One region of the Dietzia sp. 2505 genome, then DNA from elsewhere that is predicted to be linked to it. Evidence: predicted binding sites of a transcription regulator. Region 1 holds the regulator's gene; the other holds the start of a gene.
The links. Region 1 encodes LexA, which represses DNA repair genes until DNA is damaged. Its sites were predicted from a motif close to CGAACANNTGTTCG; they were not measured.
Positions count from the first base shown of each region.

Region 2: the regulator LexA is predicted to act here: its motif matches at 1,978-1,991, upstream of ABIE38_RS10955 (HNH endonuclease signature motif containing protein).

Region 1 covers NZ_JBEPON010000002.1:298,844-302,817, forward strand. The annotation lists gene ABIE38_RS05090 (glycosyl-4,4'-diaponeurosporenoate acyltransferase CrtO family protein) at 1-43, opposite strand, end outside; gene nrdR (transcriptional regulator NrdR) at 276-731, opposite strand; gene ABIE38_RS05100 (hypothetical protein) at 846-1,148, opposite strand; gene lexA (transcriptional repressor LexA) at 1,438-2,106, shown strand; gene hflX (GTPase HflX) at 2,146-3,594, opposite strand; gene dapF (diaminopimelate epimerase) at 3,609-3,974, opposite strand, start outside.
Region 2 covers NZ_JBEPON010000005.1:51,091-55,064, forward strand. The annotation lists gene ABIE38_RS10950 (SDR family oxidoreductase) at 1-129, shown strand, start outside; gene ABIE38_RS10955 (HNH endonuclease signature motif containing protein) at 168-1,919, opposite strand; gene ABIE38_RS10960 (dihydrofolate reductase family protein) at 2,063-2,656, opposite strand; gene pgi (glucose-6-phosphate isomerase) at 2,708-3,974, opposite strand, start outside.

The sequences.
Region 1 (3,974 bases):
CGATAGTCCGCTGCGTGGTCGCGGTCACCCACCGGGGGACCATCGATTGAGGCCAGTGGCCGGAGACGCCCAGGATGCCGACGACACCGACTGAGAACACCCACGCGAACGCGGGGTGATGCGGTCCGATGACCAGCCCCGCTGAACACGAACAGCACCAGGAGCAGGGCGCTCGGAACTACGCGAAGCATGGAACTGAGGCTAGGCGAACGCCGTGCCGCGGAATACCGCGTGGATAGTCCGCAGAGCCTGACGAGGTGAGACTCTCGGGTGCACTAGTGCGCGGCGTGACGTTCGCGAAGGGCGATGATCTCGCTCTCGAAGTCGGCAGCGGAACTGAACTGCTTGTATACCGAGGCGAACCGCAGATATGCGACCTCGTCGAGATCCTGCAGAGGGCCCAGGATCGCCAGTCCGATCTCGTGAGCGGGGACTTCAGATGCGCCGCCGGCCCGGACGGCGTCTTCGACCTGCTGGGCGAGCCGCCGGAGCGCGTCCTCGTCGACCGACCTCCCCTGGCACGCGCGGCGCACACCGCGGACTACTTTGTCGCGGCTGAAACGCTCGGTCACGCCGTTGCGTTTGAGAACGGTCAACAACGGGGTCTCCAGAGTGGTGAACCGGTGTCCGCAGTCGGGGCACTCGCGTCGACGCCGAATCGCCTGCCCTTCGTCGACCGACCGGGAGTCGATTACCCGTGAGTCCTCGTGGTGACATATGGGGCAGTACATTCCAGCTTCGCCATTCGTCGACCTGGTCCGAACCGGTCTGCCGGCCGGAGCCGACAGGGGTGCGGGGGCGACGGGCCGCCGTCCCGGGTTCATTCTAGGAGGCGACACCGAGGGTCACGCGTAGGCGGGCCCGCCCAGGAGTGCCAATGCCAGCAGCATCAGGATCCCGAAGACGATTCCGCAGACCACCAATGCCCATGTCGGCACATCGTCCACCACCGGCACACTCGACCTCGCCTCGCTACCGCATGCCCTGACACTTCCCGCGGACGCGGGGTTGACGAGCACTCGCCGCCCCGGCGCCACCGACCGCGTGGCCGGCTGACGCCGCCGGTCGAGCGTGCGGGTGACGGGGCGGAACTCGGCGTCAGGGCAGGGTCGCACCCTGGACGAGACGGGCCGGTCATGATCGGTCACGCAGACCTCCGTCCAGGGCACTGAGGGACGCGATCGTGGCTGCATCTCCATAACGGTCATGAGAACTCCCAACTCGATACGGTGTGCGAACATCGTTCGCACGTCCGTGTGCCTTGTTGTGCACATCTGTTCGAACCCGAACCTGACTAGAGTTGTATCACGCGGGTCCGACAGAGTCGACATTCACGGCGACATTTCTTCGAACACCTGTGTGGCGCTCACGCCCCACGGGCAGTAGGGTGTACACAGATGACGACGTCGAACACCCATTCGCTGAAGGGACCCCCACATGCCCAAGCCCGACTTCGAGGCCCTGACGACTCGCCAGAAGAGCGTTCTGTTGCACATCCACGACACGGTCAAGGACCGGGGTTATCCCCCCAGCATCCGCGAGATCGGTGACGCCGTCGGGCTGCAGTCGACCTCCTCCGTCGCCCACCAGTTGCGGACGCTGGAGAAGAAGGGCTTCCTGACCCGTGATCCGCACAAGCCGCGGGCGGTCGACGTCCACGGCGTCCCGGGGCAGCGGTCCCGGGGTCGACGTGCGCCCGCCCAGGAGGAGACGCGACCCAGCGGGGCCGTGGAACCCGTCTACGTCCCGGTCCTGGGGCGGATCGCGGCCGGCGGCCCGATCCTCGCCGAACAGGCGGTGGAAGAGGTCTTCCCCCTCCCCTCCGACCTGGTGGGTTCAGGGGACCTGTTCATGCTCAGAGTGGTCGGCGAGTCGATGATCGACGCCGCGATCTGTGACGGGGACTACGTGGTTGTGCGTCGTCAGAACGTCGCGGACAACGGCGAAATCGTGGCGGCGATGATCGACGGGGAGGCCACGGTCAAGACCTTCCGCAGGGATTCGAGTGGGGTGTGGCTCCTGCCCCACAATCCGTCGTTCAGTCCGATTCCGGGGGAGCACGCGACGATCCTCGGAAAGGTCGTCACGGTCTTCCGCAAGCTCTGAGCCAGCCGGAACCGGGTGTCGCCTGATCCGTCGAGAGGGTCAGGCGACACCGTCACGAGATCCGGGGACCCGATACTCCCCGAGCTCCCCCGCCACGGAGGACGGAAGCCGTGCAACGATCCTCGTGCCGTCCTTCGTGTGATCCTCGTCCACCACGGCGCCCTCCGCGTGGACACGGGAGACCACATCACCTCTGGTGAACGGGATCTCGAGAGTGACCTCCGTGTCCTCGGAGGCGATCACCCGCATTATTCGTTCGAGGAGCTCGTCGAAACCCTCCCCTGTCGCCGCCGAGACGAAGACCGCGTCCGGCAGTGCGTGGTGCAGTTCCGTCAACACCACCGGGTCAGCGACATCGACCTTGTTGATCACCACGAGTTCGCGCGGCCTCTCGGCCTTCTGCTCTTCCACGACGTCGTTGATGACAGTGCGGACGGCCTCGATCTGGCGCAGAGGGAAGGCGTCCGAACCGTCGACCACGTGCAGGAGGAGCTCGGAGTCGACGACCTCCTCCAACGTCGACCGGAACGCCTCGACGAGCTGGGTCGGGAGGTGTCGGACGAATCCGACGGTATCCGTGAAGACCACGACCCGCCCGTCGGGGAGCTCGGCACGCCGGGTGGTGGGGTCCAGTGTGGCGAACAGCGCGTTCTGGACCAGTACGCCGGCGCCGGTCAAGCGGTTGAGCAGGCTCGACTTCCCGGCGTTCGTGTACCCGGCGATCGCGATCGACGGCACAGGGGTGGCGCGACGCCGATGCCGCTTGGTGTCACGGGCCTGCTTCATGCCCTTGATCTCACGGCGCAGCCTCGCCGTGCGCTCCCTGATCCGGCGGCGGTCCGTCTCGATCTTGGTCTCACCGGGACCACGGAGTCCGACGCCTCCGTTGCTGCCGGCCCGGCCACCCGCCTGCCGGGAGAGCGCCTCACCCCAGCCGCGCAGGCGAGGGAGCATGTACTCCATCTGCGCCAGGGACACCTGGGCCTTGCCCTCACGACTGGTCGCGTGTTGGGCGAAGATGTCGAGGATCAACGCGGTGCGGTCGATCACCTTGACGTTGACGACCTTCTCGAGCGCGATGAGCTGACCCGGCGTGAGTTCTCCGTCGCAGATCACCGTGTCCGCGCCCGTCGCGAGGATCACGTCCTTCAGGGTCTTGGCCTTCCCCGAACCTATGTAGGTGGCGGGGTCCGGCTTGTCGCGGCGCTGGATCAGCGCGTCGCAGACCTCGGAGCCTGCGGTCTCGGCGAGCTGCGCCAACTCGGCCATCGCGGCCTCCGCCTGGGCGGCGGTACCCTCGGTCCAGACCCCGACAAGAACGACCCGCTCAAGGCGGAGTTGGCGGTACTCGGCGTCGTTGACGTCCTGGAGTTCGGTCGACAACCCGACGACCCGGCGCAGGGAGGAGCGCTCCTCGAGCTGGAATTCTCCGACCGAAGGGTCATGGTCTCGTGTGGCCCGGTCAGGGGCGGTGTCATCGATAGTCATTCACCGGCATCATCTCACAATTCCGGTCGGGACGCCTCCGTGCGGCGGACGGGTGCCGGACGCCGGTACCACCCTTCCGCGACGATCGCGGAGGGTCCCGTCAGCGTGGAACCGGCGCCGGTCAGGGTCACCGCGACCTCTCCCCCGGGGACGGACACCACCACGTCCCCGGTGGCCTCTCCGGCGTCAGCGAGGGCCGCGACGGCAGCGGCGACGATCCCGGTACCGCAGGACATCGTCTCCCCGGATCCTCGTTCATGGACGCGCATCGACACCCGTCCGTCGGCGAGCGGGGTCGCGATCTCCACGTTGACGCCGGCGGGAAAGAAGCCGGTGTCGAACACCGGCGCCTCGTGCACCGGCAGTTCGCGCAACTCGTC
Region 2 (3,974 bases), on a different contig from region 1:
GGCGTTGACGCGCTGGTCAAGACGATCGACGCCGAACCCACTCGATCGCTCGTCCCGGCCAAGCCCTGGAAGGCGATCGGCCCCCTTCTGACGCTTCTTCCGGAGAAGGTCAGCCGCAGGTTCGTCTGACCGGTGCTCCCGCCCGCCCGTACCGGAGTGGTGACGGGTCAGAAGGGCGGCGGGTTGAGGATGTCGTCGAGCAGGACCTGGACGTCGTGCTCGACCGTGCTGAAGACCGGCGCGTTGCGCTCCCACCAACGGCTCCGGCCGCTGGGCCGGGTGTCGACCGGGCCGGTCGCGCGGGCGCGCTCGGAGTCCAGGCGGGTCGCTCGGCGTGTCCAGTAGTTGGGCTCCGGGCGTGTGACACCGCCCGTGGTGGTCGGGTCCGGGTTGCGCTGTTGCTGTCTGTCCCAGGCGCGGGATTCACTGCGGGCGACCTCGCGGCGGTAGGCCCCGAGCGGCCCGGATGGTCGGGTCGTCATGGTCGCCCCATCCGGGGTGGTGACGGTGAGAGTGCCATCGGGTTGCAGGACGTAAGTCCAGTCGGAGAACGTCTTGAACCGGTGATGACGCCGACACAGACACATCAGGTTGCACTCTTCGGTGGGTCCGCCCCGGGCGGGGTCGGCGTGGTCGAAGGGTCGGACATGATCAATGTCGCAGTCATCGGCTGGTACCGCACAACCGGGATGGCGGCAGGTGCCGTCGCGCAGCCTGATGCGGCGGGCCAACTCGGCACCGGGCCGGTACTTCAGGGCGCGGCGGGCGTCGTCGGCGGCGCCGATACGGGGGTCGACCTTCTCGAAGCTGGCCCCGTCGCTCGTGACCAGCATGTCCAGAAGAGCCTGCAGTGCCGCTTCGCCGGTGCGGGTGAACTCCACCCGCGCCCCGTCGTCGTCGCAGGCGCCGCTGTTGCCCGCAGCGCTGTCGCCCGCACCGCTGTTGCCGGGGCTGCCGGGGGCGATCACGGTGACCTTGGGCCGCAACGGCGCAGCGGGTTGGTTCTGGCTGCCAGTGCGCAGGCTGTCGCCGCACACCAGGGACAGCAGGGCATCGGCGCGGCGTTCGGTCTTGGAATAGTGATAGTCCGAGTCGGAGTCGGAGTCCGGGTCCTGCTCCGAGCCCGATTCGCCGGTGGCCTCAGCGGCGGCAGCGCTCGCCGCGGCAGCGTCGGCCTCGGCGGCGGCGTCGGCCTCGGCGGCGGCGTGTTCGGCAGCGCGCTGGTCGATCGCCTCGGCGAGGACCGCGGCCTCCTCGGACGCCAGAATGGCCGACACGGTGGACATGCCGTCCGCACCCTTGTTGATGCGCACACCGCGGGCACGGCTGGCGTCCTCCCTGCGCCTCCGGATTCCGTCGGCGTCGTAGCGGGTGATGATCGCGTCCACCGCATCGCGGACCGCTCGCCGCCCGAGGCGTTCGCCGGCTTCCGTCGCGGCCAGATAGTCGTCGACGACGTCCTGCTGCACCTGCGGAAGCACTTCGGGGTCGACGGTGGCCATCTGGCGGGCCAGCAGTTCGGCCGCGCGCTGGTCGAGGCGACCCGCGGCCAGGGCTGCGAGAACGGCGGGGTAGCGCTGGTGCAGGTCCGCGGCGAACGAGAGCATCGATTCGGCTCTCAGGGCGGAGATGGCCATCGCCGCCACCACATATCCGGTTGCCACGTCGAACGGGTCGACCACCGCGTGACCGGGTGGGACATCCTGGCCGGCGCCTGCGCCTGCGCCTGAGTCGTCGCGGCGCTGGCATTCCAGCAGCAGGTCGTAACAGGCAGACAGCCGCTGGGCGGAGGCGCGATTCTCGGCCGCCCACCCGGCACGGGCCGAGGCGGTCAGCCCGGTCAACGAATCGACATCGGAGGAACTGTGGGAGGAGGGGCCGTCGGAACTGTGGGAGGAGGGACCTTCGCCAACGTCCATGCCGCACCTCCGAAGCTATCCATCTCCGTCACCTGAATCGAATGTACGTTCTATTATACGTACACACGTTCGAACACGCAAGGGTCTGCTGCGGGCCCTCCGTCCGGGAATGCAGCGGAGGAAGGCACCGGGGTAGTCGCAGCTCAGGTCGTGATTCGGGGCTCCGGGCCCACCACGTCGAAGAGCATCGCCGTGAACTGTCCATGGGTCTCGAGCTTCTGGCGGTGGAGACGGAGTCGGCGGGGCAACAGTGGGCGCCCGGAGCCGAGGACGACCGGACACTGGTGGATCCAGACCCGGTCCAACAGTGCCCGGTCGGCGAACTGGCCGGCGAGGTCACCGCCCCCGACGATCCAGACGTCCCCGCCGTCCGCGGCCTCGACCAGGAGAGTGTGCAGGTCGCCGACGTCACCGGCGAAGAACTCGACGCCGTCGACGGGATCGAGATCGCGGTGGGTGACCACCCAGCTCGGCACGGTGTACGGCCAGACGAACGGTTGGCCGTCCTTCGTCAGGTCGCGGCGGACCCACTCGAAGGTGTTGACGCCACAGACGATCGAACCGACGCCGGAGTAGAAGCGGTCGAAGTGGAGGTCGGGGAGGGTGGGGTCCAACTCGGTCGGTGTGTACCCCGCGGGGTCGGCCTCACCGGAGGTCGTGAACAGCCAGGAGAGGCTCTCCTCGTCGTCGGCGATGTACCCGTCCAGACTCGTTGCGGTGCAGTAGACAGTGCCCATACGACCATGCTCGCACCCGGCTACGACACCGCCGGGCGGAACGGTCCCGGCTCAGCGGCGACCGCGTGCCTCGCGGTAGATCTCGACGAGAGAATCCGTCGAGGAGTCGAAGCCCTCCCCGGGGTGCTTCTCCGCGGTCAGAGCGGTCAGGAGCTCACCGGCCTGAGCCTTGCCCAGTTCGACCCCCCACTGATCGAACGCGTTGATGCCCAACACGGCGGCCTGGACGAACACCACGTGCTCGTAGAGAGCGATGAGCTGCCCGAGCACCCCGGGCGAGAGCGACGGCGCGAGGATCGTGGTGGACGGCCGGTTGCCGGGCATCACCTTGTGCGGCGCGAGCGCGGGGTCGACGCCCTCGGCGAGCACCTCGTCCTCCGTCTTGCCGAACGCGAGCACACGGGACTGGGCGAACAGGTTGGCCACGAGCATGTCGTGCATCGATCCGGCGCCGTCGGCGGTGGGCAGGTCCGAGACCGGGCGGGCGACCCCGATGAAGTCCACCGGCACGAGTTGGGTGCCCTGGTGCAGCAGTTGGAAGAAGGCGTGTTGGCCGTTGGTGCCGGGCTCGCCCCAGTAGACCTCACCGGTGGGGTAGGAGACGTCGGAGCCGTCGAGCCGGACCGACTTGCCGAGGGACTCCATGGTCAGTTGCTGCAGGTAGGCGGGGAACCGCAGGAGGCCCTGGGCGTAGGGGATCACGGCCTTGGACTGGGCCCCGAGGAAGCAGGTGTACCAGATGCCGAGCAGGGCCATGAGGACCGGCGCGTTGTGCTCGGGTGCCTCGGTCGCGAAGTGGAGATCCATGGCGTGGAACCCCTCGAGGAGCTCGACGAACGACGGCGGACCCACCGTGATCATCACCGACAGGCCGATCGCCGACGACACCGAGTAACGGCCCCCGACCCAGTCCCAGAACTCGAACATATTGTCCGCCGCGATCCCGAACTCGGCCACCGCCTCGGTGGCCGTCGACACCGCCACGAAGTGGGAGGAGATCGCCTCCTCTGACCCGAGGGCCTCGACGAAGTGCCGACGCGCCGCGTGGGCGTTGGCCATGGTCTCCTGGGTGGTGAAGGTCTTGGAGGCGACCACCACCAGCGTGGTCGCGGGGTCGACCTCGGCGAGCACGGCCGAGAGGTCGGCGGGGTCCACGTTGGAGACGTACCGTGCGCTGATGCCCGCGGTCTGCAGGTGGTGCAGGGCCTTGTCGACCATCACGGGTCCGAGGTCGGAGCCACCGATGCCGATGTTGACCACGGTGTCGATCCGCGCGCCCGTGTGCCCGGTCCATTCGCCGGACCGGACGCGGTCGGCG